One region of the Kitasatospora sp. NPDC088264 genome, then DNA from elsewhere that is predicted to be linked to it. Evidence: riboswitches for the same ligand, from Rfam matches in the RefSeq annotation. Region 1 holds a riboswitch; each other region holds the start of a gene.
What was found. A riboswitch is a leader RNA that binds a small molecule or an ion and turns the genes downstream of it on or off. The one in region 1 is predicted to bind cobalamin.
Positions count from the first base shown of each region.

Region 1 (6,792 bases):
GGCGCCTCCGTCGTCCAGGCCCCGCAGGCGCGGGCCGCCGCCTGCGACGGCACCACCGGCGTCACCGTCGTGGTCGACTTCACCGCCGTCGGCGGTGGCATCCAGACCGGCTGCGCACCCGGCGACCCGGCCAGCGGCCTGGCCGCGCTGACCGGCGCCGGGTTCGCGTACACCTTCCACCCGCGCTACCCGGGCTTCGTCTGCACCATCAACGCCCTGCCGACGACCTGCACCAACCCCACCGGCAGCGCCTACTGGTCGTACTGGCACGCCCAGCACGGCGGCCCCTGGTCGTACAGCAACCTCGGCGCGGGCAGCTACAACCCGGCGCCCGGCGACGTCGAGGGCTGGTCCTTCGGCGCCGGCGCCCAGCCGGGCGTCACCGCGCCCTGACCTCCGGAGACACCCCGGTGCCCCGGCCCCTCCGGAAGGGGGGCCGGGGCACCGCGTACCCGTGGCTCAGCTGCCGTGAGATGCCCTCCGGTGGCGGACGAAGCGCTCGACCAGCAGTACGGTGGCGACGGCTGCCACGGTGAACAGCAGCGTGTTGGCCACGATGCCGCCCGTGGCCAGCCAACCGGGTTCCTCGCCGTTAGGCAGCGTGGTGTCGGTGAACAGCCCGCCGATGCCGGTCAGCACCCCTCGTGCGAGGTAGACGGCGGCCAGCGCAGCAAGGCCGACGGGAAGGGTGAGGACGATCGACGCGAGGTAGTAACGCCCGTTCTCCGTCAGCCCGCCCAGGACGGCCAGCCCGCCGACCAAGGCCACATGGCCGCCCGCCACCCATCTGGAAACACCCGTCGGCATCCGTTCCCCCCGTCCTGTCGGTCCGGCGGCGGATCCGTCGGGCCATCGTGGTTCTGTCCCACCGGAGGGGAGGCGATCCGTGGTCGGCTCCCCTCCGGCGCAGTGCGGTCAGCTGCCGTAGCGCAGCGAGACGGTGTCGCCGAGGTGGACCGTGGTGGCCCGGGTGGCGCCGGTGGCGGTGGTGCCGTCCAGGCTGACCTGCCAGGTGGAGGAGCCGCTGTTGGCCGTGCCGTTGATCGCGGTGACGGTGTCGCCGCCGGTGGACGGGGCGACCGAGGTGACGCAGCCGCTCGGGGCGGCGCCGGCGGCCGCGTCGAGGACGTCGCCGAGGGTCGCGGTGGTGCCGGTCGGGGTGAGGGTGGCGGCGCAGACCTTGAGCGCGCCGGTGCCGTCGTCGATGACCAGCGCGAGCTTGGCGGCGGTGCCGGGGACGAAGGCGGTGGCGGCGGCCCAGGCGGGCTCGCCGGTGGTGGTCGGGGTCGGCGGGGTGGCGGTGAAGCCGGCGCCGGCGACGGCGCGCAGGCCGTCGACGGAGGCGTAGGGGGAGGGGGTGGTGTCGGTGGGCAGGTACTTGAAGCCGCCGCCGGGCTTGAACTGCTGGGCGATCAGGAAGTCGACGGGGCTCTTGCCGGTGCCGCTGGTGAAGTCGGTGCCCTGGGGGTTGATGCCGCAGGCGTTGAGGCCGGAGACGGCCCAGCCGTTGGAGTCGGTGTTGACGCCGAACATGGCGTTGAAGGCGCCGGAGGCGGTGAGCTTGCCCTTGAGGAAGTTCTTGGCGGCGACGATCGCCGGGTCGGTGGCGGCGACGCCCCCGGTGCAGAGCGAGGCCATGGCGGCGCCGGTCATGTCGATGTCGCTGCCCTGGGCGAGGGCGTTCGGGTCGCCCGCGGCCTTGCTGAAGTTCCAGCCGCCATCGTTGTGCTGGTTGGCGCGCACCGCGGTGACGGAGGTGTCGAGCAGCGGCTGCGGGACGCGAGGGCTGCCGGCCTGGGTTTTGGCGCCCGCGAGGGCGAGGAGGCCGAAGACGGTGCCGTTGAAGTTGGCGGACGGGCCGTAGTAGCCGGGTTCGGCGGTCTGCCAGTAGGCGGCGAGGTCGGCGACGAGGTTGCGGCCCGGGCCGACCCGGGCGGGGTCGATGCCGGCGGCGTAGGCGTTGAGGATGCCGCGCTCGTAGTCCGTGACGACCGGCGAGGCGCTCGGCCAGCCGGGGGCGGCGAGCTGGCCGCGGTAGACCAGGCGGGCGTTCTTGGTGGGGTCGCCGCCGGGGGTGACGTCCGCGGCGGCCGTGCCGGCGGCCGCGAGTGCGCTGAACGCCCACTCGTTGGAGAGCCCGCCGCCGGTGACGTAGCTGCCGTCGGCGGCCTGGAGCGACTTCAGGTAGGTGACGCCGGTGCTCTTCGAGGTGGCTATCTGGGTCGGGCTGGCCGTCGCGTGGGCGGGGACGGCGGAGAGCAGGAGCGCGCCGGCCGTCAGGGCGACGGTGACGGCGGAGGCGGCGCGGGCAGGGGTGGTCCGCGAGGGGGCGAGGAGGGACACGGGACAGGCTCCTTGGGGTGGCGGGCGCCGACCCTGCCCCGGAGTTCCGGCGTCCGTTCGAGGGCGCGCGACGGCCGGAGCGGTCGCCGCCCGGATCGCGTGGGCCGGCTTTCGCCATGGTGCGTGGCCGGGCGGGCATCCGGGCTCGGGGCAGCACGATCGCCACCCCACACCGCTGCGCGTCAGCCCCGGATTCGCACCGGGTTCCCCCGCTCGGCCACCGCGGACGCTACCGCACGGCGCACCGGCCGACGAGGTGATGTGATCGACGTGACGGACCGTTGACTCCCGTTCGGCCGTCGTGGTCTGATGAACCGATTTTTTGCCCTCGGCATTCAGGGGAAGCCGGTCCAACTCCGGCGCTGACCCGCAACCGTGGACCCACCTGTGGTGGGTGAGCCGGAATGCCTGGACCGGGGGCCCTGTTCACAGAGCACTTGCGTCGTCGCGGACTACGACGCGGTCCGGACGGTCCCTGCCCAGGGGACCGTCGGCTGCGCCGTTGCGTCCCACGTCGACCGACCAGGGAGTCGTCGTGAGGGTCAGCAGCAGTCGCACACGTCACAGGAACCGGGACCTCGCCTCCTTGGTGGTCGCCGGTGCTGTCGCGGTCGCCGCCTGCGGAAGCGTCCTGTTCGGGCGCCCCGGCACCGCGGCCGCCGACCCGATCGAGCGGTGCACGGCGACGACGGGCGCGATCGTCGCCGTCGACTTCACGCACTGGGGCGGCGGTGTCGTCCGGGGCTGCGACGCCCACCCCACGACCGGGATGAACCTGCTGCACGCCGCCGGCTTCACCACCGCCGGAACCGAGCACGACGGACCCGCCTTCATCTGCCGACTCGGAACCGGGACCTTCAACAGCGGCACCCAGTACCCGACGCCGGCCGAGGAACCCTGCGTCAACACCCCGCAGGCCACCGCGTACTGGTCGTACTGGATCGCCGAACCCGGCCAACAGGCCTGGTCCTACAGCCGGTTCGGCGCCGGGACGCAGAAGCCCAAGCCCGGCGAGGTCGAGGCCTGGGTGTACGGCGGCACCGACATCGGCGGCACCAGCGGGGCACCGGGCTTCACGCCGGACTCCGTCCGGGCGAAGAGCGGTGGTTCGCCGGCTTCGCCGTCCGCCTCGCCGTCGCCCTCGGCGACCCTGACCCCGACTCCGACCTCGACCCCGACTCCGACCGGGCCGTCCGCCGCCGGTGACCCGGCGGCCGCCGCGGCCTGGCTGGCCCGCCAACTCGTCGGCGGCGACCACATGGAGAACTGGGCCGTCGAGGGGCCGGACTACCCCCGGACCGCCCTCACCGCCATCGCCCTCGCCGCCGCCGGCACGCAGGACCCGGCGCTGCGCAGGACGGTCGCCTTCCTCTCCGCTCACACCGACGCCTTCCTCCACCCCGACGGACCGGCCGGCCGGCCCGATGCGAGGGCCGCCGCACTGCTGGCCCTCGTCGCCGAGAGCACCGGTGGCGATCCCCGGGCCTTCGGCGGCCGGGACCTGATCGCCGCGCTCACCGGCCATGTCTGCACGGCGGCGGGGGAGAACGGCAAGTGCACCGCCGCCGGGGACTTCCTCGGCGCGGCCTCGCCCTGGGTTCAGTCCCTCGGCGTCATCGCCCTCCAGCGCGCCGGCGTCACGCCACCCGCCCCGGCGCTCGCCCGCTTCACGGCGCTCCAGTGCGCCGACGGCGGGGTGGCCGGATCGATGATCGTCGCTGGCGACCACTGCGAGTCCGACCCGCTCACCACCGGCCTCGCGGTCCTCGCCCTGCGTACGGCGCCCGGGTACGAGACGGCCGCGAGGAAGGCTTCGGACCAGCTCGCGGCCGGACAGCAGGCCGACGGATCCCTCCTCCCGTACCTCGGCGCCCCCGGCGACACCATCAGCACCGCGAGCGCGGCCCAGGCGTTCAAGGCCACCGGACAGGACACCCGCCGGGCCGCCGCCACGGCCTGGCTCGCCGCCCGGCAGGGCACGGACGGCGGCTTCGGCCCCGACGCGTCGACCACCGACCCGGACCCGGCGGCCACCGAGCAGGCGATCCTGGCCCTGACCGGCACCGACCTCACCAGCGTCCGACACAACCCGGACGCCACCACCCCGCCGACGACACCCGCCAGCACGCCGCCGACCTCGCCCGCGACCACGCCGCCTGCCGGGAGAGCCCCCGACGCCGCCAAGGGCAGCGCCTACCTCACCGACCCGTCCCGCCTGATCAACGGCCGCTACTACGAGGGCTTCCCGGCCTTCGCCGACTTCGGCCTCACCATCGACGGCGCCTACGCCCTCGCGGCCACCGGCACCGACGACGCCGCGCTGCGCAGGATCGTCGACTTCCTGGACCAGCCGGGCAAGGACGCCGGCGAGCGCACCGTCAACGACTGGACCGGCATCGGCACCGAGTACGCAGGCGGCGGCTCGATCGGAAAGGAGGCGCTGCTCGCCGAGGTGGTCGGCCGCAACCCGCGCGCCTTCGGCGGCCACGACCTGATCGCCGCCCTGGCCGCCCTCGTGTGTATCAAGGCCGACCAGAACACCGGCTGCGCGGCGCCCGGCAACTACACCTACGCGACCTCGGTGTTCTCCCAGGCGCTCGGCATCATGGCCCAGCTCCGGGCCGGGGACTCGACGAACGCGGCTCCCGCGATCGCCTACCTGAAGGGCCTCCAGCACCAGGACGGCTCGTGGCCGAGCCTGATCCCCGCCACCGGTGACTCCGACGTGGACAGCACGGCGATGGCCGTCATGGCCCTCGCCCTCGTGCCGGGCGACGAAGCCGCGCGGGCCGTCGACCAGGGCCTCGGCTGGCTCGCCGCGCGGCAGCTGCCCGACGGCGGCTTCCCGGGAGCGGCCGGCGACTCGACCAACTCGGCCGCGCTCGCCATCCAGGGCATGACACTGCGCCAGTCCACGTACGGCGCCCAGATCGCCAAGGCGCGCGACTTCCTGTCGGGCCAGCAGAACGGCGACGGCGGGTTCAACGTGGCCTCCGCCGGGCAGCCGGGATCGGACGTCCGCGCGTCCACGCAGGTGCTCGGCGGTGCCACCGGGATCTCGTTCGGCACGCTGTTCCGGGAGCTCGGGGGAACGTCGACGCCGACGCCCACTCCGACTTCCACCGGGACGGCGACCCCGACGGCGACCCCGACGGGTTCGCCGACCAGCACCCCGACCGGCACGCCCACGGGCACACCGACCGGCACACCTACGAACATTCCCACGAACACGCCGGGCCCGATGGGCTTGCCCGCCACGGCTGGGCCCTCGGACACCGCCGCTCCCTCGACCGGCGACGGTTCGGCCACCTGGTCGGCCGGCGGCATCGACGCCCCGGCCGATGGCAGGGGCGCGCCCGCCGGTGGCGTGGCGGCGCAGACCGGCTCCGGCAGCCTGGCCGGGACCGGAACCCAGGCCCTGACGCTGACGGCGGGTGCGGGCGTGCTGACCGCGCTCGGCGCGGCGGCCGTCCTCGTCGCCCGGCGCCGCACCGCGGCCGCCCCGGGGCGTCACCGGTGAGCCGGGGACTCGGCGGTCGGCTCGGCCGGCTGTCCGGGGCGGCGGCCCTGACCTTCGCCCTCGCGTTCGGTGGCGTCGCCGTGGGCACCGCCCCGGCGTCCGCGGCGCCGCTGCCGATCGACCAGTGCACCACCGCCTCCGGCGTGGTGCTCGCCGTGGACTTCAGCAAGTGGGGCGGCCCGCTGCTGCGTTCCTGCGGGACCACCCCGACCACCGGCTTCACCCTGCTCAACCAGGGCGGCTGGAAGACCACCGGGACCGGCCACGACGGTCCGGCGTTCATCTGCCGGATCGGCTACAGCGGCTTCCAGGGCGGTAAGCAGTTCCCGGCCCCGGACCAGGAGAAGTGCGTCCTGACGCCCCCGGCCACGGCCTACTGGTCGTACTGGCACGCCGATCCGGGCCAGAACGAGTGGTCCTACAGCCAGCTCGGCGCGATGAGCTACCAGCCGAAGCCCGGCAGCGTCGACCTCTGGATCTTCGGTGGCACCAACGTCGAGGGCACCGAGGGGCGGCCGGGCTTCTCGCCGGACAGCGTTCGCGCCCACAACTCCAGCCCCGGCGGGCAGCCCGCCGACCCCGGTCAGGGCACCACGGGCGGCTCCGGCGATTCCAGCGTCTCCGGCGGCGGGTCGACGGGTGCCACGGGTACGACCGGCGGCAGCGGCAGCGGCACCGGTTCGAGCGACGGAACCGGCGGAACCGGCGGAACCGGCGGCACCGGCGGTACCGGAAACGCAAGCGGAACCGGCAGCACCGGCACCGCCGGTGGCACCGGATCGGGCCGGGCCCCGGCCCCCGCCAAGCCCCCGGCGGGCGGAGCCCGTCCGCCCGCGCCCGCCACTACCCCGGGGCCCGGCGCCGCCGCCACCCCCGAGGACGGCATCACTCCGCCCGGAGCGCCCGAGCCGACGCCCGTGCCCGCCACA
Region 1 covers NZ_JBFBIR010000014.1:135,282-142,073, forward strand. Annotated here, with positions in the region: gene AB0O82_RS14395 (flagellar hook-length control protein FliK) at 1-393, shown strand, start outside; gene AB0O82_RS14400 (hypothetical protein) at 460-783, opposite strand; gene AB0O82_RS14405 (hypothetical protein) at 916-2,343, opposite strand; cobalamin riboswitch at 2,477-2,553, opposite strand; cobalamin riboswitch at 2,631-2,774, shown strand; gene AB0O82_RS14410 (prenyltransferase/squalene oxidase repeat-containing protein) at 2,879-5,863, shown strand; gene AB0O82_RS14415 (hypothetical protein) at 5,860-6,792, shown strand, end outside.

Region 2 (6,792 bases), on a different contig from region 1:
AACGCGGAGGTTGACCCGGGAGAGGCCGAAGGCGCGCAGGTAGCCACGGGGGCGGCCGTCGACGGCGTCGCGGTTGCGGATCCGGGTGGCGCTGGCGTCGCGAGGCTGGCGGGCGAGTTCGGCCTGGGCGTCCGCGCGTTCGGCGGGGGCGGTGCCGGGGTGGGCGATGATCCGCTTGAGCTCGGCGCGGCGCTCGGCGTACCGGGCCACGACGGCGCGGCGCTGCTCGTTCTTGGCGATCTTGCTCTGCTTGGCCATCAGACCTTCCCCCCTCGGGCGCGGATGCGGGCGACGGCGGCCTCGATGCCGATCGTGTCGATGGTGCGGATGCCCTTGGCGCTGAGGGTGAGCCGGACGTACCGGCCCTCACCGGGCAGCCAGTAGCGCTTGTGCTGGATGTTGGGGTCGAAGCGACGGCGGGTGCGGCGGTGCGAGTGCGAGATCGCGTTGCCGAATCCGGGTTGGCGGCCGGTGAGTTGGCAGTGGGCGGACATGGGTGCTCCCTGGCGTCCGGGAATGGGCGGGACGGAGCTCACGTTACACCAGATGAAAATGACTTCCATTTCGGTGTACGGTTTCGCCTCAGCCCCGAACACCCCGCCAACCCGGGAGGACACCCATGGCCCGCAGCGAACTGCGCCCCGTCATCAAGCTCCGCTCCACCGCCGACACCGGCTACACGTACGTGACCCGCAAGAACCGCCGCAACGACCCGGACCGGATGGTCCTGCGCAAGTACGACCCGGTCGCGCGCCGGCACGTCGACTTCCGCGAAGAGCGCTGAACCCCGCCCGCCCGACGACCGGCACCGGCCCGCAGCGACGAAACGGCGCCTCCCCCCGGGATCCCGGGGGAGGCGCCGTCGCTGATCGCTGCCGTCGCTGATCGCAGCCGTCGCTACTCGGCGGCCACCCAGCGCTTCTCCACCCGGGCCAGCTTCCAGTAGGCGATCGCCGCGGCCCAGACCACCACGAACAGCCCGGCGATCGCGTAGCCGACGTTGTCCAGCGAGATGCCCGCGATCCAGCCGGTGACCGGGTCGGTCAGATCGAGCTTCTCGTGCAGCACGCCGACCAGTTCGATGGTGCCGATGACGAAGGCCACCGCGATCGACAGCCCAGTGATCGTCAGGTTGTAGTACACCTTCCGGACCGGGTTCGCGAAGGCCCACTGGTACGCGAAGTTCATGAACGTCCCGTCCAGGGTGTCGAACAGGCTCATCCCGGCCGCGAACAGCAGCGGCAGGCAGACGATCGCGTACCAGGGCAGCCCGGCCGCCGCGCCCGACCCGGCCATCACCATCAGGGTGACCTCGGTCGCGGTGTCGAAGCCCAGCCCCAGCACCATGCCCACCGGGAACATCTGCCCGGGCCGGGTGATCGACCGGGTCGCCCGGTTCAGCACCCGGGCCATGAAGCCGCGCGAGTTGAGGTGCTCCTCCAGCTGCGCCTCGTCGTACGACCCGGCCCGCATCGCCCGGAACACCTTGAGTATGCCGAGCAGCGCGGCCAGGTTGAGCGCGCCGATCAGGTAGAGGAACGCGCCGGAGGCCGTCGTGCCGACCATCCCGAGCCACTTGTGGGTGGCCGAGTCGTCGTCCATCAGCGTGCTGGCCAGCTGCGCGCCGCCCGCCACCAGGGCGGCCATCAGCACCACCATCGAGGAGTGCCCGAGGGCGAACCAGAAGCCGACCGAGACCGGCCGCTTGCCGTCCGCCATCAGCTTGCGGGTGGTGTTGTCGATCACCGCGATGTGGTCGGCGTCGAAGGCGTGCCGCATGCCGAGGGTGTACGCGGTGATCCCGAGGCCCACCCCGAAGACCTGGGTGCCGACCGCGTAGTTGTGGGGCGCGACCAGGAAGACGAGCGTCCCGAAGGCCACCACGTGCATGGCCAGGATCACCCCCATCAACCCGGCCGTGCGGACGGTGTCCTCGCGCTTCCAGCGGAACGTGGGCAGCACGGACGGTGTCGCCGGCGCCTCGGCGGCGGCGGTTTCGGGCAGGGTCATTCGGGTCACGCTCCAGCACCTCGTGGAAACACTTCGTGAGATGCCGTGGCCGGTCTCCTGGCTTACGGGGGTCCCGTACCCGCCTTCCCAGGTGCGCGAGGCTCCCAGTGGCGTCGTGGGTACGGACGTCTCTCCATCGTCGACGATCACGATGGCCCGATCACAGTGGCGAGGGCCGCTCCGGACTGGGACCCCTGAGGATCCGTCACCGGTCTTCCCGAGCACCACGGCGGGGAACACCGTAGGGGCCAGGACCCACCCTTGCAAGGCTGCGCACCTGCGCAGGTGTCCAGGATCACAGGCCCCCTCCTGCAACAATGTGCGCATGCATCTCGTACCGGCCGACCGCGCGGGCCACCGCACCATCGACGGACACCGGGTCTGCGAGGCCATCGCCGCGATCGGCGACCCCGCGCACGTCCGCACCTGGGCCGAGCGGTTCTCCCTGCTCGCCGACCCCGGGCGGCTCGCCCTCCTGCTCGCCCTCCACCGGGCCGGCCCGCTCGCCGTCTCCGACCTCGCCGTCGCCACCGGCATGCGCGACCCCGCCGTGTCCCAGGCCCTGCGGCTGCTCCGCACCGCGGGCGTGGTCACCGGGGACAAGGACGGGCGGATCGTGCGCTACCGGCTCGTGGACGAGGCCCTGCGCCCCCTCCTCGACGCGTGCGCCGCCGCCGAACACCACGAGCCCAGCGCGGCCGTCGTCTGACCGGCTCCTCCGGAGGACGCGCCGGGGCCCGGCCGGAGCAACCCTCGAACGCGGTCAGGCCGCCTGGCAGGCGGGGCACCAGAAGAGGTTGCGCGCGGCGTGCTGCTCCGTCCGGACCTCGGTGCCACAGACCAGGCAGGGCATCGCGGCCCGCCGGTAGACGTACACCTCGCCGCCGTGGTCGTCGACGCGCGGCGGGCGGCCCATCGCCTCGGGGGTGTGCTCGGGGCGGACGGTGTCGATCCGGCCCGCGCCGACGCCCTCGTGCATCAGGGCGACCAGGTCGGCCCAGATCGCGTCCCACTCGCCCCGGGTGAGGTCGCGGCCGGCGCGGTGCGGGTTGATCCCGTGGCGGAACAGCACCTCGGCCCGGTAGACGTTGCCCACCCCGGCCAGCACCTTCTGGTCCATCAGCAGCGCGGCGACGGTCGTCCGGCTGGCCGATATCCGGCGCCAGGCGGCCTGCGGGTCGGCGTCGGCGCGCAGCGGGTCGGGGCCCAGCCGGGCGGCGACGGCGTCCTTCTCCGCGCCGGTGACCAGCGCGCAGGTGTTGGGGCCGCGCAGGTCCGCGTAGCCGTCGTCGTTGGCCAGCCGCAGCCGGACCAGGCCGACCGGCTCGGGCGCGGGCCCGGTACCGAAGGCGAAGCCGCCGTAGAGGCCGAGGTGGACGTGCACCCAGGCGCCCTCCTCGAAGCCGAGGAACAGGTGCTTGCCGACGGCTTCGGCCGCGGTGAGCAGCTGCCCGTCGATGGCCTTGGCCTCGTCGGCGAACCGGCCCTGCGGGCTGGACACCTCGACCGGACGGCCGCCGAAGGCCTTCCGGTTCTCGGCGGCGAGGCGGTGGATGATGTGGCCTTCCGGCACGGGCGTCAGCTCCCCCGGGGTGGTTCGACAGGACCCGCACATCATCGCAGCCGGCACCGACACCGCCGGATCGTCGCAGGTCAGCGCACCGGCATGCCCATCAGCCGGGCCAGGATGACGCGGTCCAGCTCGGCGGCGGTGCCAGCCACGTCCAGGTACGAGTTGTCGATGATCGGCAGCCCGGAGTTGTACCAGCCGGCCATCCGGCCGTGGATCCGCGCCACCTCCTCGTCACCGAGCCGCCGGGTGCCGCCGCGCCGGGCGTTGCGGTGCAGCACGGAGTCCAGGCTGGGCAGCAGCACGACCGGGATCATGCCGGGGCCGATGTGCCGCTTCCAGCCGCCGAGGCCGATGGCCGGGCGGTCCGGGAAGACGGCGTCGTCGATGATGCAGGAGATGCCGTTGGCGAGGTAGTTGCGGCAGGCGAAGCCGCAGGTGCGGCGGGCCAGCCGGTACTGCGCCTCGGAGGCGTTGTTCCAGCCGGACTGCGGGTTGGCGAAGCCGGACTGCACCCACTCGCGGACGTCGTCCAGGCTGATGTGCGCGGTCGGGCTGGGCCGGCGCTCGGCCCAGTACCGGGCGACGGTGGTCTTGCCGGCCCCGGCCGGGCCGATCAGCAGGACGGCGATCGGACTGGTGGGCGCGTGCCGCTGCGGCGGGTGGGCGGGGAGTTGCACGGGCGTGCCGGAGGGCAGCACGAAGTGCCCGGTGGACCCGACGGGGACCGGCGCGCCGGGCGCGGGTGCGGCCGGGGCGGGCGCGGCAACAGGAGCGGGAGCGGGCGGCACCGGAGCGGCCGGAACCGGCGGCGCGGCGGCGGGAACAGGAGCCGGAGCGGGCGGCACCGGCGGCGGCACGGCGGCCCCCGACGGCTGCGGCCCCGGCGGAGCGACGGGACGCGGCGGGACCTGCCCACCCCCGGCGTACTGCGTCACGGTCACCTCCCGACACCTCTCAGCGGGGAGACTACACGGCGGCCCGGCGGCGGGCACAGTCCGCCGCCGGGCCGCTGACCAGGCGTCAGCGCGTGGTGAGTTGCTCGGCCAGGGCGCGCAGGGCCAGCTCGTACGAGCCGAGCCCGAACCCCGCGATGGTGCCGGAGGCCACCGCGGCGATCACCGAGGTGTGCCGGAAGGTCTCCCGGGCGTACGGGTTGGAGATGTGCACCTCGATCAGCGGCGCGGTGCGCTGCGAGGCGGCGTCCCGCATCGCGTACGAGTAGTGCGTGAACGCGCCCGGGTTGATCACCACGGGCACCTTGCCGTCGGCCGCCTCGTGCAGCCACTCCACCATCTGCTGCTCGGAGTTGGTCTCGTGCACCTCGACCTCGAAGCCGAACTCCTTGCCGAGCGCGGTGCAGCGCTCGACCAGCCCGGCGTAGGAGGTGGCGCCGTAGACGTCCGGCTCGCGGCTGCCGAGCCGCCCGAGGTTGGGGCCGTTGAGCACCATGACCCTGGTCACGCCGAGACCTCCGCGTAGGCGGCGACCAGCAGGGACGGGTCGGGGCCCTCCAGGACGGAGGTCTTGCCGAGGCCGTCCAGGACGATGAAGCGGATCAGGTCGCCGCGCGACTTCTTGTCGATCTTCATGGCGTCCAGCAGCTTCGGCCAGGCGTCCGCCTGGTAGCGCAGCGGCAGGCCGACGGAGGCCAGCACGGTGCGGTGCCGGTCCGCCGTCTCGTCGTCCAACCGGCCCGCCAGGCGGCCGAGTTCGGCGGCGAAGACCATGCCGATGGAGATCGCGGCGCCGTGCCGCCACTTGTAGCGCTCGTTGCGCTCGATGGCGTGGCCGAGGGTGTGGCCGTAGTTGAGGATCTCGCGCCGGCCGGACTCCTTGAGGTCCCCGGAGACCACGTCGGCCTTGACCTGGATGGCGCGGCGGATCAGCTCGACGGTGTGCGTGCCGTCCGGGGTCTTGGCGCCCTCCGGGTCGGCCTCGATCAGGTCGAGGATGGCCGGGTCGGCGATGAAGCCGCACTTGATGACCTCGGCGAGGCCGGAGACGTAGTCGTGCTTGGGCACGGTCGCCAGGGTGTCGAGGTCGGCCAGCACGCCCACCGGCGGGTGGAAGGCGCCGACCATGTTCTTGCCCTCGGCGATGTTGATGCCGGTCTTGCCGCCGACGGCCGCGTCGACCATGCCGAGCAGCGTGGTGGGCATGGAGATCCAGCGGACGCCGCGCAGCCAGGTCGCGGCGACGAAGCCGGCCAGGTCGGTGGTGGCGCCGCCGCCGAGGCCGACGACGACGTCGCTGCGGGTGAAGCCGGTCTGCCCGAGCACCGACCAGCAGTACGCGGCGACCTCGGCGCTCTTGGCGTCCTCGGCGTTGGGCACCTGGAGCGCGATCGCCTCGTAGCCCTCGCCGAGCAGGTCCTCGCGGATGGCGTCGGCGGTGGCGGCCAGCGCCTCGGGGTGGATGATCGCGACCCGCTTGGCGCCTCTTGTCCCCAGACTGGGGGGACTGATCAGCGCCGACAGCTCGCCGAGCAGCTGGTGCCCGATCAGCACGTCGTACGGGTCGTGGCCGGCGCTGCCGCCGACGTGAATCCTGACGATGGGGTCAGTCATGGGGGGTCTTCAGCTCCAGTGCTTCCAGTACGGCGTCCGCGACCTGCTCGGGGGTGCGGCCGGCGGTGTCGACGACGGCGGTGGCCACCTCCAGGTAGAGGGGCCGGCGGGCCTCCATCAGCTCGCGCCAGCGGGCCCGCGGGTTGATGGCCAGCAGCGGGCGCGGGGCGTCCAGGCCGACCCGCTTGACCGCGTCCGCCAGCGGGACCTCCAGGAAGACGACCGGCAGCTCGCGCAGCAGGGCGCGGGTGGCCTCGGCCATCACCGCGCCGCCGCCGAGTGCCAGCACGCCGTCGTGCTCCGTGGCGCCCGTGCGCACGGCCCGGACCTCCAGCTCGCGGAAGTGCGGCTCGCCCTCGTCGATGAAGATCTCCGGGATGGGCTTGCCGGCCAGCGCCTCGATGTCGGCGTCGGTGTCCCGGAAGCCGACGCCCAGGCGCTCGGCCAGGGCCCGCCCGACGGTGGACTTGCCACTGCCGGGCGGGCCGACCAGCACAACGACCGGAACGGTCATCGGATGATCAGGTTGTCGAGGTAGCCCTGCACGTTGCGGCGGGTCTCGGAGACGTGGTCACCGCCGAACTTCTCGTTCACCGCGTCGGCCAGCACCAGCGCGACCATCGCCTCGGCGACGATCCCGGC
Region 2 covers NZ_JBFBIR010000013.1:57,300-64,091, reverse strand. Annotated here, with positions in the region: gene rpsN (30S ribosomal protein S14) at 1-258, opposite strand, end outside; gene rpmB (50S ribosomal protein L28) at 258-494, opposite strand; gene rpmG (50S ribosomal protein L33) at 620-784, shown strand; gene AB0O82_RS13340 (HoxN/HupN/NixA family nickel/cobalt transporter) at 898-2,010, opposite strand; cobalamin riboswitch at 2,040-2,254, opposite strand; gene AB0O82_RS13335 (metalloregulator ArsR/SmtB family transcription factor) at 2,336-2,719, shown strand; gene AB0O82_RS13330 (DNA-formamidopyrimidine glycosylase family protein) at 2,774-3,583, opposite strand; gene AB0O82_RS13325 (AAA family ATPase) at 3,664-4,524, opposite strand; gene aroQ (type II 3-dehydroquinate dehydratase) at 4,604-5,032, opposite strand; gene aroB (3-dehydroquinate synthase) at 5,041-6,150, opposite strand; gene AB0O82_RS13310 (shikimate kinase) at 6,143-6,664, opposite strand; gene aroC (chorismate synthase) at 6,661-6,792, opposite strand, start outside.
Region 2: linked by a shared signal. The riboswitch ahead of AB0O82_RS13340 (HoxN/HupN/NixA family nickel/cobalt transporter) and the one ahead of AB0O82_RS14410 (prenyltransferase/squalene oxidase repeat-containing protein) in region 1 are both predicted to bind cobalamin.

Region 3 (6,792 bases), on a different contig from region 1:
CAACGAGACCATCTCGATGCTCAAGACCACCTCGCTGGTCAGCGTGATCTCCCTGGAGGAGATCTTCCGGGCCGGTCAGGTCATCTACTCCCGGAACTACCAGAACATCCCGCTGCTGATCGTGGTCAGCCTCTGGTACCTGTTCTTCACCTCGCTGCTGACCATCGGCCAGTACTACATCGAGCGCTACTACGCCCGCGGCTCCAACCGGACCCTCCCGCCCACCCCGCTGCAGCGGCTGCGGGGCCTGTTCGCCGGGAAGCCCGCCCCGAAGACCGGCGCCGACGTCGTCCCGGGGCTCGAGGGAGGTGGTCACGTATGACCGACCTGAGCAAGACCCCGGCCGCCGCCACCGGACAGCCGATGGTGCGCGCCGAGGGCGTCCACAAGTCCTACGGCTCCGTGCACGTGCTCAAGGGCATCGACCTGGAGGTCAAGCAGGGCGAGGTGTTCTGCCTGATCGGCCCCTCCGGCTCCGGCAAGTCGACCTTCCTGCGGTGCATCAACCACCTGGAGAAGATCAACGGCGGACGCCTCTGGGTGGACGGCGAACTGGTCGGCTACCAGCAGAAGGGCGACAAGCTCTACGAGCTCAAGGACCGCGAGGTCGCCGTCAAGCGGCGCGACATCGGCATGGTCTTCCAGCGCTTCAACCTGTTCCCGCACATGACGGCCGTCGAGAACGTCATGGAGGCCCCGGTCCAGGTCAAGGGCGAGAGCAAGGCCGCCGCCCGGGAGCGGGCGATGGTCCTGCTGGAGCGGGTCGGCCTCGCCGACAAGGCGAAGAACTACCCCTCCCAGCTCTCCGGCGGCCAGCAGCAGCGCGTCGCGATCGCCCGCGCGCTGGCCATGAAGCCCAAGCTGATGCTGTTCGACGAGCCCACCTCGGCGCTCGACCCCGAACTGGTCGGCGACGTCCTCGACGTCATGCGCGGCCTCGCCGAGGAGGGCATGACCATGGTGGTCGTCACCCACGAGATGGGCTTCGCCCGCGAGGTCGGCGACGCGCTGGTGTTCATGGACGGCGGCGTGGTGGTCGAGTCCGGCAACCCCCGCGAGGTGCTCACCGACCCCCGGCACGAGCGCACCCGCGCCTTCCTCTCCAAGGTGCTGTAGAACCGTACCGACCGGCGCCCGGCAGGCTGCTCCTGCCGGGCGCCGACGTTTTCCCCACCCAGGTAATAGGCTGGACGCAATCAGCCCGTTACCGACCTTCTGGAAGGACCTCCGTGGAGCTCGCCTCGTACGCCGATCTCGCCGTTCGGCTGGTGAACACCGAGGAGCCCGGGCGCGGCACCGACACGCTGACGTCCGTGGACGCGGTGCGCGGCCTGTTCTCCGACTCCTCACGGGCCGCCGCACAGGCCGACGAGTCCGACCTGCCCCGGCTGCGGGCGGTGCGGACCAGGCTGCGCGGGGTCTTCGAGGCCGCCGCCGAGGGCGACGAGATCCGGGGCGTCGACCTGCTGAACAGCCTGCTGATGGAGTACCCGGTCAGCCCGCTGGTCTCCGGGCACGACTACCTGGACGACGCCGGCCGGCCGCGCTGGCACCTGCACCTGGCCGACAACTCGCCCACCGCCACCGCGCACTTCAGCGCGGTCGCCTGCATGGGCCTGGCCGTCCACCTGACCGAGCTGGGCGCCGACCGGCTCGGCATCTGCCAGGCCGCGCCCTGCCGCAACGCCTACCTGGACACCTCGACCAACCGCTCCCGCCGCTACTGCTCGGACCGCTGCGCGACCCGCGCCAACGTCGCCGCGTACCGGGCCCGCAAGCGCCAGGAGGCCGAGGCCGCGGCACTCGGCGCCGCCGGCTAGGTCCTGTCCGGGCCGGGCCGGGCCCAGGGGGTCAGAGTTCGTCCGCCCAGACGCCCAGGCGGCGGGCCAGACCCGGTACCCGGGCCAGCCGGGTGCCCAGCAGCAGCCGCTCCAGCCGCCGCCCCGGCGCCAGCCAGGCCGGGCGCGGGCGCAGCCGCAGCAGCACCCGGCCGAGCACCAGCTCGTCCGGGACCGGGCCGTAGCTGCGGCTGTCGCTGTCCACCGGCCGGTTGTCGGACAGCAGCCACCAGCCCCTCGGACGCCGCTCGGCGGCCCGCTTCACCACCAGCAGGTCCTGCTGGAAGGGGTGCCGGAAGAGCACCACCGCGCCGGGCCGGATCGGCGCGCCGTAGCGCACCAGCAACTGGTCGCCCTCGCGCAGGGTCGGGACCATCGACGGGCCCGCCACGTCGACCAGCCCGAACGGCACCGCGCCGCCGCCCCGGCCCCGGGGTTCCGTGCCCATCGGTTCCGCGTCCGCCGGTTCCGTGCTCCGCGCCACGACTCCTCCTCCCGGACCGCCCGGTCCCAGTCTGCCGTACGGACCGTCACCCCGTTCGATCCGTTCGATGTCCGGATTACCCCGGTTCCGGGTCCGCCTTTTGCCCTAGGCCCACCGCCCGATCGCGAAACCCCGGGTGCGGAAGGGTAATCTCGGGCGCGGGAAGACGATCTAAGGAAGGACTCCCATGTTCTCTCGTCTGTTTGCACCGCGCGCCACCGCCCACGCCCACTGTGACCTGCCCTGCGGCGTGTACGACCCGGCGCAGGCCCGGATCGAGGCCGAGTCGGTCAAGGGCACCCAGGAGAAGTACCAGGCCAACGAGGACCCGGCTTTCCGCACCCGCGCCCTGATCATCAAGGAGCAGCGTGCCGAGGCCGTCAAGCACCACATCTCGGTGCTGTGGAGCGACTACTTCAAGGCCCCGCACTTCGAGAAGTACCCGCAGCTGCACCAGCTGATCAACGACACCCTGAAGGCCGCCTCGGCCGCCAAGGCGTCCACCGACCCCGCCACCGGCCAGGCCCTGCTGGACCTGATCGCCGAGGTCGACAAGATCTTCTGGGAGACCAAGCAGGCCTGAGCCTGACGCGTCGCCACCCGACCGCCCCCGTCCGCGAGCCCGGACGGGGGCGGTCGTGCGTTCACGCCCCATCCGAGCCCGGTAAGGGTTGCCTAGCCTGAGTGGCTGTTATGCTGCCAGGGCGTCCGAGGGGGAAGTCCGGTGTGAATCCGGCGCTGACCCGCAACGGTGAGCACGGCCCCGGGGCCGCGCCAGCCCGATCGCCCCCGGCCGCTGAACTCCCGACAACTCGCCGTGGACTGCGAGGGGATGGCGCCCGGGCCCGCGCCCGACCGGTGCCGCCCCCGCGCACCCGCGGCCCGAGGCAAGGCGCACCGTGAGCAGCACCGCAGCCGCGGGCAGTGGCGCAACGAGCCCGCCCGCCCGCCGAATACCCGCCCTCCCGCTCGCCGTCGGCCTGGCCGCCGCCCTGCTGCTCTCGCTGCTCTGCGGCGTGGCGCTGGGCGCCTCCGGGATCGGCCTGCCCCGCGCCATGCGGCTGCTGGCCGCCGGGCTGACGGGCGGACGGCTGGAGGCGGACGAGGCCGCCGCCTACGCGATCGTCTGGGAGATCCGGCTGCCGCGCGCCGTGCTGGCCTCGGTGGTCGGCGCCGGGCTGGCCGCCACCGGGGTCGCCGTCCAGGCCCTGGTGCGCAACGCGCTGGCCGACCCGTTCGTGCTCGGCATCTCCTCCGGCGCGGCCGTCGGCGCCAACGCCGTGCTGCTGCTCGGCGCCTTCGCCTCGCTCGGGGTGTGGGCGATCTCGGCCTCCGCGTTCGGCTCCGCGCTGGTCGCCATGGTGCTGGTCTACCTCGCGGCGCGCACGGCCTACGGGCTCACCCCGCTGCGGCTGGTGCTCACCGGCACCGCGCTCTCCTACGGCTTCTCCGCCGTCACCGCGCTGATGGTCTTCGCGTCCGCCCGCGGCGAGGCCGCCCGGGACGCCATGATGTGGCTGCTCGGCAGCCTCGGCGGCGCCACCTGGGGCTCGGTGCCGATCGCCGCCGCCACCGTGCTGGCCGGCCTGGCGTACCTGGCCTGCGCCGCCGGCCGGCTGGACGCGCTCGCCATGGGCGACGAGACGGCCGCCTCGCTGGGCGTGGACCCGGACCGGCTGCGCCGCGAGCTGTTCGTGGTGACCGCCGCCGTCACCGGCACGGTGGTGGCCGTCAGCGGGGCGATCGGCTTCGTCGGGCTGATGGTGCCGCACCTGGCCCGGATGCTGGTCGGCGCCGGGCACCGCCGGGTGCTGCTGGTCGCGCCGCTCGCCGGGGCGCTGCTGCTGGTCTGGGTGGACATCGTCTCGCGCACCCTGCTGGCGCCCGCCGAACTGCCGGTCGGGGTGGTCACCGCGGTGCTCGGGGTGCCCTGTTTCCTGCTGCTGATGCGCCGTCGCGGCTATTCCTTCGGAGGCCGCTGATGGATCTCGCCCTGGACTCCGTCTCGGTCGAGCTGGCCGGCGCCCGGCTGGTCCACGACGTCGCCCTGGACGCCGCCGCCGGGCAGGTGGTCGGACTGGTCGGGCCCAACGGCAGCGGCAAGTCGACGCTGCTGCGCTGCGTCTACCGGGCGCTGCGGCCGGCCGCCGGGGCCGTCCGGCTGGACGGCGCGGACCTGCACGCGCTGACCGCGCGCGAGGCCGCCCGGCGGGTGGCCGCACTCCCCCAGGAGCACTCCGCCGAGTTCGACTTCACGGTGGCCGAGGTGGTCGCCATGGGCCGGTTGCCGCACCGGCGCGGGCTGGGCGGCCCGGGTGCGGACGACCACGCGCGCTGCACGGAGGCGCTGCGCAAGGTCGGCGCCGAACAGTTGGCCGGGCGGGGCTTCCTGAGCCTGTCCGGCGGCGAGAAGCAGCGGGTGCTGATCGCCCGCGCGCTGGTCCAGGAGCCCCGGCTGCTGGTGCTGGACGAGCCCACCAACCACCTGGACATCGGCCACCAGTTGGACGTGCTGGCGCTGGTCCGGGAGGCCGGCCCGACGGTGCTCACCGCGCTGCACGACCTCAACCTGGCGGCCGGCCACTGCGACCTGCTGTACGTGCTGCGGGCCGGCCGGATCGTCGCCTCGGGGCCGCCCGCCGAGGTGCTCCGACCCGCCCTGCTGGCCGAGGTGTTCGGCGTCCGGGCCACCCCCGTCCGGCACCCGGTGACCGGCGCCGTCCAACTGCTCTTCGACCGGATCTGACCCACCCCCCGAAGGAACCCCCGTGCGCACCAAGGCCGTTGCCATCACCGCCCTGCTCACCCTCGGGCTCACCGCCTGCGGCGCCGAGATCGCCCCGAGCGGCGACGCCACCGCCGCCTCCGCCCACTACCCGGTGACCGTGGAGAACTGCGGCACCAAGCTCACCTTCCCGCAGAAGCCCGCCCGGACGGTGACCAACGACGTCGGCATCACCGAGCTGATGCTCGCCCTCGGCCTGGCCGACCGGATGGCCGGCTACGTGATGCCCGACGACAAGGGCCGGGTCGACCAGGTCGCCTGGAAGGACGGCTACCAGCAGACCGCGTGGCTCTCCAAGAAGGAGATCACCAAGGAGATCGTGCTGGGCGCCAAGGCCGACCTGGTCTTCGCCGGCTGGCACTACGGCTTCGACGAGGGCCGCGGCTTCACCCCGCAGGCGCTCAAGGACCTCGGCATCCCCTCGTACGTGCTCAGCGAGTCCTGCCGCAGCGGCAAGGGCACCGAGCGCGGCGTGATGTCCCCGCTGGACGCGCTCTACACCGACCTGGCCAACCTCGGCGAGATCTTCGACGTCCGCGACCGGGCGGACAAGCTGGTCGCCGATTTCAAGGCGAAGGTCGCCGCCGCCCCGCAGCCCGAGCGCCGGCCGTCCGTGTTCCTGTACGACAGCGGGCAGGACAAGCCGTACACCGCCGGGAAGTTCGCCGCGGCCGACGAGATCATCGCCAAGGCCGGCGGGACCAACGTGATGGGCGACCTCGCGGACACCTGGGTCACCGTCGGCTGGGAGAGCGTGGTCCAGCGCGACCCCGAGGTGATCCTGATCAACAACTACGGCGAGACCGGCGCCGACGCCAAGCGCGCCTTCCTGAAGTCCTTCCCGCCGCTGGCCGGCGTCTCGGCGGTCAGGAGCGACCGGATCTTCGTCCTGGACTACGTCGACCTGGTGGAGAGCCCGCGCAACCCGGCCGCGATCACCGCGCTGGCCGACTACCTGCGCAGCGTCCCCGCCCGCTGACCCGCCCGCCCCCGGCCCGGGCCCCGATCCGGGCCTGGGCCGGGGGCGGGGACGCGCAGTAGGCTCGCGGCATGATCCGCACCGCCGTCGTGACCGACGTTCCCGTCATCCTCGCCCTGATCCGCGAGCTCGCGGAGTACGAGAAGGCCCCGCAGGAGGCCGTGGCCACCGAGGAGCAGCTGCGCGACGCCCTCTTCGGCGCCAACCCGGCGCTGTTCGCCCTGATCGCCGAGGACGACGCCACCGGCGAGCCGGTCGGCTTCGCGGTCTGGTTCCTCAACTTCTCGACCTGGCGCGGCACCCACGGGATCTACCTGGAGGACCTGTACGTCCGCCCGCAGTCCCGCGGTGGCGGCCACGGCAAGGCGCTGCTGCTGGAACTGGCGCGGATCGCCGTCGAGCGCGGCTACGCGCGGGTGGAGTGGTCGGTGCTCGACTGGAACACGCCCTCGATCGACTTCTACAAGTCCCTCGGCGCGGTGCCGATGGACGACTGGACCGTCTACCGGCTCACCGGCGAGGCGCTCGCCGCCGCCGCCGGCGGTCACTGAACGGACCGCCCGAACCCCTGCCACCCTGCGTCGCGATGGCTTACCATGAGTGACTCCCGAGCCCCGGCCGGCGTGCGGAAGGCGGTAAGGTCTCAGGCGGATACGCGGCGTCCGGTCGCCCCGCGAAGGGTATGACCGGTACGTACCGCACCACC
Region 3 covers NZ_JBFBIR010000089.1:12,850-19,641, reverse strand. Annotated here, with positions in the region: gene AB0O82_RS36070 (amino acid ABC transporter permease) at 1-322, shown strand, start outside; gene AB0O82_RS36065 (amino acid ABC transporter ATP-binding protein) at 319-1,116, shown strand; gene AB0O82_RS36060 (CGNR zinc finger domain-containing protein) at 1,230-1,820, shown strand; gene sodX (nickel-type superoxide dismutase maturation protease) at 1,852-2,286, opposite strand; gene sodN (superoxide dismutase, Ni) at 2,510-2,905, shown strand; cobalamin riboswitch at 2,994-3,132, shown strand; gene AB0O82_RS36045 (iron ABC transporter permease) at 3,222-4,304, shown strand; gene AB0O82_RS36040 (ABC transporter ATP-binding protein) at 4,304-5,068, shown strand; gene AB0O82_RS36035 (ABC transporter substrate-binding protein) at 5,091-6,086, shown strand; gene AB0O82_RS36030 (GNAT family N-acetyltransferase) at 6,158-6,637, shown strand.
Region 3: linked by a shared signal. The riboswitch ahead of AB0O82_RS36045 (iron ABC transporter permease) and the one ahead of AB0O82_RS14410 (prenyltransferase/squalene oxidase repeat-containing protein) in region 1 are both predicted to bind cobalamin.

Region 4 (6,792 bases), on a different contig from region 1:
CGGGGACACCCTTGGGCATGTCGGCTCAGGCCGCCTTTCGCATGGTGGTGGCACGGTTCTCACGATGGTTCTCGCGCCGGCTGTCCTGCCGGTTCTCGCGGACGAGCGAGGCGACGCCCTCGGGGCGCAGCTCGTCCAGGCTGACGGCGGTGCCGCCGAGCAGCCCGGCCAGGGTACGGGCGAGGCCGAGTCGGACGGGGCCGGACTCGCAGTCCAGCACCACGCTGGCGGTGCCCTGCGCGGCGAACAGCCCGGCCGCGCGCTGCGACCGGGCGAGCGCGTCCCGCCCGCCGGTGGCCCGGCCGTCGGTCACCACGACCAGCAGCGGGCGGCGGCTCGGGTCGCGCAGCCGCTCCACCCGCAGCACCTCGTGCGCGCGCAGCAGGCCGGCGGCCAGCGGGGTGCGACCGCCGGTGGGCAGCGACTCCAGCCGGGCCGCGCCGACCTCCACGGACGACGTCGGCGGCAGCGCCAGTTCGGCGTCCGCGCCCCGGAAGGTGATCATGCCGATCTTGTCGCGCCGCTGGTAGGCGTCCATCAGCAGGGACAGCACGGCGCCCTTGACGGCGGTCATCCGCTGCCGGGCGGCCATCGAGCCGGAGGCGTCGACGACGAACAGCACCAGGTTGGACTCCAGCCCCTGGCGGACCTGTTCGCGGAAGTCGTCCTTGCGCAGCACCAGCGCCCGGCCGGTCCGCCCGCGTGCCGCCTGGTGCGGTGCGGCGGCCTGAAGGGTGGCGGTCAGATGCAGCCGGCTGAGCGCACCCTGGGGGCGCCGGGCGCGCACGGTGTGCCCGCCGGTGGTCTCGGCGGGGGAGCGGCGGCCCTGGGCGCCGTGGCCGGTGCCCTGCACGGTGAACAGCTTGGTCCGGTACGGGTCGCCGGCCGCGACCGGCGCCGACTCCCGTGCGGGGGCGGGGTGTTGGGCCGGTACGGGCTGCTGGAGCGGCTCGTCCGGCTCGGCGGCCGATGCCTCCGGACCAGAGGCGGGCTCGGGGGCCCCGCCGCCGTCCGGGCCGCCGCCGGGGCCGCCGCCGGGGCCGCCGTCCGGGCCCGGACCGTCGTCCTCGGGGCCGTCGCCCTCGCCGTCGCCCTCAGCCTCTCCTGAGCCCCCGGGCTCCTCGGGCTCCGACGACTCCTCGGGCTCCGAGGGCTCCGACGACTCCGAGGGCTCCTGCGGCTGCGCGTGCTCCTCCAGCGTCCGGTCGAGCTGTTCCTCGTCCAGCCCCGGCGCGTCGAAGGGGTTGCGGCGGCGCCGGTGCGGCAGCGCCAGCTGGGCAGCCTTGCGGACGTCCTCCTCCAGCACCTCGGTCCGCCCGTCCCAGGCGGCGAGCGCGACGGCGGTGCGGGCCATCACGATGTCGGCGCGCAGCCCGTCCACCTCGAACGCGGCGCACACGGCGGTGATCTGACGCAGTGCCACATCCGTCAGCTCCACCTTGGGCAGCAACTCCCGCGCGGCGGTGATGCGTTCGGCGAGCGCCTGCTCGTCCGCGGCGAACCGCGCGGCGAAGCCGGCCGGGTCGGCGTCGTAGCCGAGCCGGCGGCGGACCACCTCGGCGCGCTCGGCCGGGTCCCGGGTGGCGGCGATCTCGACGGTCAGGCCGAACCGGTCGAGCAGCTGCGGCCGGAGCTCGCCCTCCTCCGGGTTCATCGTGCCGACCAGCAGGAAGCGGGCGGCGTGCCGCACCGACACGCCCTCGCGCTCGACGTACGAGCGGCCCATCGCGGCGGCGTCCAGCAGCAGGTCCACGACGTGGTCCTGGAGCAGGTTCACCTCGTCGATGTAGAGCACGCCGCGGTGCGCCTTGGCGAGCAGCCCCGGCTCGTACGCCTTGACGCCCTCGGCGAGCGCCCGTTCCAGGTCGAGCGAGCCGACGATCCGGTCCTCGGCCACGCCGACCGGCAACTCGACCAGCTGGGCGGGGCGTTCGGACGCCGAAGGGCGGTCGTGCGGCCCGTCCGGGCACTGCGGGTCCGGAGCGGCCGGGTCGCAGGCGAACCGGCAGCCGTCGACGGCCGCGAGGGTCGGCAACAGGCCGGCCAGCGCGCGCACCATGGTCGACTTCGCGGTGCCCTTCTCGCCGCGCACCAGCACGCCGCCCACGGCCGGCGAGACCGCGTTGAGCAGCAGTCCGAGCCGCAGGTCGGGCATGCCGACGATCGCGGTGAACGGATAGCGGACGTCACTCATGCATACTCCCCAGGTGCCCCGGGCGCCAGGAACGGCAGCGATCCGGCCGCCGGCACCCCGCCCTCGATCAGCTTCCACAGCGCGTCGGTGTCCGCGTGTTCCTCGATCAGGTCGCCCAGCCGGTCCAGCCGGGCCTCGCGCGCCTCGGCGAACGAGGTGTCCGGCGCCGGCACGAACGCCCGGCCCGCCAACGCGGCGACCTCGCGCAGGAGTTCACGGCGGAAGCCGTCGTTCTCCAGCGCGCCGTGCCAGGTGGTGCCCCACACCGGGCCGACCCGGCAGCCGTCCAGGCCGTGCCCGTCGTCATCGGAGAAGAACGGCTCGCCCCCCTCCACGGCCACCACTCCGTGGTGGATCTCGTACCCCTCGACCCGCTGCCCGTACGCCGTGCCGGCCGGCCGCGCCAGCACCTTCTCGGCGCCGAACCGCACGTGCGTCGGCAGCAGGCCCAGGCCCTCGACCGAGCCGGCCCCGGACTCCACCTCGTCCTCGATCCCGCGCGCCAGCATCTGGTAGCCGCCGCACACCCCGAGGACCGGCAGCCCGGCCGCCGCCCGCGCCTTCAGCGCCGGCTCCAGGCCGCGTTCGCGCAGCCAGGCCAGGTCGGCCACGGTGGCCCGGGTGCCGGGTAGCACCACCAGGTCGGCGTCGGCCAGTTCCTCCGGCCGGGTCACCCAGCGCACCAGCACTCCGGGCTCCTGCGCCAGCGCGTCCAGGTCGGTGAAGTTCGACAGCCGGGGGAAGCGCACCACGGCCACCCGCAGCACGTCCGCCCCGAGCGGGCCGCGGCCGTCCACCCGGTCCACCACCGTGGACAGGTCCAGCGAGTCCTCGGCGTCCAGCCACAGGCCCGGCAGCATCGGCAGGGTGCCCAGCACCGGACGGCCGGTCAGCCCGTGCAGCATCTCCAGGCCGGGCGCCAGCAGTCGCGCGTCGCCGCGGAACTTGTTGACGAACCAGCCCGCCACGTGCCGCTGGTCCTCCGCCGACAGCAGTGCCAGCGTCCCGTACATCGCCGCGAAGACGCCGCCGCGGTCGATGTCCCCGACCACCACCACCGGCAGCCCGGCGGCCGTCGCCAGGCCCATGTTGGCGATGTCCCGGTCCCGCAGGTTGATCTCGGCGGGCGAACCGGCGCCCTCGCAGACCACCACCTCGTAGCGGCGGCGCAGATCCGCCAGGCACTCCAGCGACCGTTCCAGCAGGACGGGCTTGCGTTCGCGGTAGTCCAGCGCGCCCACCTCGGCGACCGGCCGGCCCAGCAGCACCACCTGGCTGCGGCCGTCCGCCCCCGGCTTCAGCAGCACCGGGTTCATCGCCGCCTCCGGCTCCACCCTGGCCGCCTGCGCCTGCATCGCCTGCGCCCGGCCGATCTCGGCGCCGTCGGCGGTGACGAAGGAGTTCAGCGACATGTTCTGCGCCTTGAACGGCGCGACCCGCACCCCCTGCCGGGCCAGCCAGCGGCAGATGCCCGCGGTCACCACGCTCTTGCCCGCGTCCGAGGTCGTCCCCGCGACCAGCAGTGCGTTGCTCATGCCCTTCCCCTCCACCGTGTCGTCAGCAAGCGCAGCGCGACGTGCCCCGCGACCGTCGTACCCAGGGCCAGCGCGCCCACCCGCCGGGAGAGCACGCAGGCCCGCTCGATGTCGTCCGCCGTCACCGGCCGCAACTCCGCGCCCAGCACCGGCCGGTGCTCCACCCGCTCCCCGTACTGGAGGGTCCCGCCCAGCCGGACGCCCACCGCGCCCGCGAAGGCCGCCTCCGCCTGGCCCGCGTTCGGGCTCGGGTGCGCCGAACCGTCCCGCCGCCAGACCCGCCAGGCCGTTTTCGGCTGCGGCGCGGCGGCCACCGTGAGCAGAGCCGTCAGCCGGGCGCCCGGCCAGCCCGCCACGTCGTCCAGCCGGGCCGAGGCCCAGCCGAACCGGGCGTACCGCGGCGAGCGGTGGCCGACCATCGCGTCCAGCGTGTTCACCGCGCGGAACGCCAGCAGCCCCGGGGTGCCCGCCAGCGTGCCCCAGACCAGCGCGTTCACCACGGCGTCCGCCGTGTTCTCGGCCACCGACTCGACCACCGCGCGGGCGATCTGAGGCCCGTCCAGCGCGCTCGGGTCCCGCCCGCACAGGTGCGGCAGCCGCTCCCGCGCGGCCGCCAGGTCGCCCGTGGCCAGCGACCGGCCGATGGTGCGCGCCTCCCGGGTCAGCGAGGTGCCGCCCAGCACCGTCCAGGTCGCGGCGGCCGCCAGCGCGGCCCGGCCCAGCGGACGCCGGCCCACCGTACGGTCCAGGGCCACCGCGCCGGCCGCGACCGCGCCGACGCACAGCGCCGTGTACCCGGCGCCGGCCACCCGGTCGTCCTGCCACACCCGCCGCTCCAGCCGGGTCGCCGCACCGCCGAAGACGGCCACCGGGTGGCCGCGCCGGGGGTCGGCGAAGCGGGCGTCCGCGGCGAAGCCCGCGGCGGCGCCGAGCGCGAACGCGGCGGCGCGGGTCAGCGGGCGCACGGCGGGTTCGGCGGAAGGCCGCGTGGGGTCCGGCGGGGCGGGGCAGCCTGCATCGCGTGCGTGTCCTCACTCAGGGTCCGCGCCCTGGATCGACGTACCGGGGGCGAGAGTCTCCTGGCTTCCGGGTCGGACACACCCCCGGGCCTTCCAGCGGCTTCTGACGGTCCGCCGTGGCAATGTTCCGAGCGTGCTCCCCGGTGACAGTGGCGGGACCGCGCCGGACTCGCACCGGCTTCCTCTGCATGCCTCCGTTTGGCCCCAGGATCCCATCACGCGGCCGAACCGGGAGTCAACCGAGGTCACGGAGGGGTTGGTCACACCTCGGAGCCCCGTCGCCACCTCCGATCCGCCCGCCCCGCCCTGCCTGACGCCCGCCCAGCCCGAGGCCCCGCCGTGCCCCGGACGGCCCAGCCCGGTGGCCGCCCGCGCGGCCCCCCGGTGAACTGGTGCCCGGACACCGCCCGGACACCGTCCGGTCCAAGACCAGCAGAGCGGGGAGCGATATGCGTTGGGGAACCGCGGCCGTCGTGGCGGCCGCCGTCGTCGGCGCCGGGGCCGCCGGGGCCGCCGTCCTGGTGATCGGCCGCCGGGCCTCCGAACGGCTGGTCCACCCGGCGAGCGCCGCCCGGGAGTCCGGCCCCGTCCTGGTGCGGAGCCTCGCCGCGGGCCGGATCACCTTCAACCGCCGCCCCGAGAGCCTGCGCCCCGGCCGCTGGGCCGTGGAATGGGACGACCACGGCCACGCCGTCGTCGAGGAGGTCCTGCACAGCGACGAGAACGGCGTCACCCGCCGCCTCGTCCGCGCGGACCGGGGCACCCTCACCCCCGGCACCGAGGTCCGCTTCACCCCCCGCGTCCACCTCGGCGACCCCACCGAGGCGCTCGGCCTCCCCTTCACCGACACCGCCGCCGACGGCGAACTCGGCGCCCTCCCCGCCTGGCGCCTCGACGGCAAACGCGGCACCTGGGTGATCCTCGTCCACGGCCCCGGCGCCGACCGGCAGCAGACCCTCCCGGTCCTCCCCGTCCTCGACCGCCTCGCCCTGCCCGCCCTCGCCGTCACCTACCGCGGCGACCAGGGCGCCCCGGCCTCGCCGGACGGGCTCGGCCACTTCGGCGAGACCGAGTGGCGCGACGTCGAGTCGGCGGTACGGCTCGCCCTCGACAGCGGCGCCGGCCGGGTCATCCTGTACGGCTGGTCCCTCGGCGCCACCATGGCCCTCCAGACGGCCTCCCGCTCCGCCTGGGCCCATGCCATCAGCGGCCTCGTCCTGGACTCGCCGGTCCTCGACCTGCCCGCCACCGCCCGCCGCGGCGCCGCCCGGGCCGGCTACACCGGCGCCGCCGCCGAGCTCGGCGCCCTCGCCGCCGAGGGCCGCACCGGCGTCGACCTCGCCGACTTCAGCCGCATCGCCGAGGGCGCCGACCTGCGCGTCCCCACCCTCCTCCTGCACAGCCCCGACGACCAGGTCGCCCCCTTCCGCGCCGCCGAGCGCCTCGCCGCCGCCCGCCCCGGCGTGGTCAGCCTCCGGCCTTTCCCGGGCGCCGACCACGCCACCCTCTGGAACTCCGCCCCCACCCACTACACCGAACTCCTCCGCCGCTGGCTCACCCCCCTTCTCTGAACCCAGCCCCCCCGCGTGAGAAGTCACACCCGCGGGGCCTCCGTACGGAACCCGGACCTCACCTGTCGGCCACGGAGTGTGACCGGTCGGGCGGGTAGCGCGACCGTCGCCGCAAGGGTTGAGCCGTGATGGCATGACCCCGCCACCTGTTTCCGGCCAGGCGGTTTGCCTCTGTTGCCCGATTGTTGCCCGATCTTGGGGAGGTGCCGTCGACGGCCGCCCGTCCGTACAGCCAACCGGATGTGACAGAAGGCCGGTACAAGGGGAAGACTGCTCGACGTGACGTCTCGGAATCCGCGCGACCGTGATGCCCCGCTCCCTCCGACGATCGGTACTGGTGCGACGGTGACCCGTCTCCCCGGTACGGCCCACCGGCCCGCCGCCGGCAAGCCGGGCGGGGCCGGGGTACCCCGCCGACGAGGGCCCGCTGCGGCGCCCGGTCGGGGGAGGGTTCCCGTACCGGAGGGCTTCCC
Region 4 covers NZ_JBFBIR010000004.1:195,805-202,596, forward strand. Annotated here, with positions in the region: gene cobO (cob(I)yrinic acid a,c-diamide adenosyltransferase) at 1-19, opposite strand, end outside; gene AB0O82_RS05850 (putative cobaltochelatase) at 26-2,194, opposite strand; gene AB0O82_RS05855 (cobyric acid synthase) at 2,191-3,729, opposite strand; gene AB0O82_RS05860 (cobalamin biosynthesis protein) at 3,726-4,694, opposite strand; cobalamin riboswitch at 4,802-4,934, opposite strand; gene AB0O82_RS05865 (alpha/beta hydrolase) at 5,198-6,319, shown strand; gene AB0O82_RS05870 (hypothetical protein) at 6,665-6,792, shown strand, end outside.
Region 4: linked by a shared signal. The riboswitch ahead of AB0O82_RS05860 (cobalamin biosynthesis protein) and the one ahead of AB0O82_RS14410 (prenyltransferase/squalene oxidase repeat-containing protein) in region 1 are both predicted to bind cobalamin.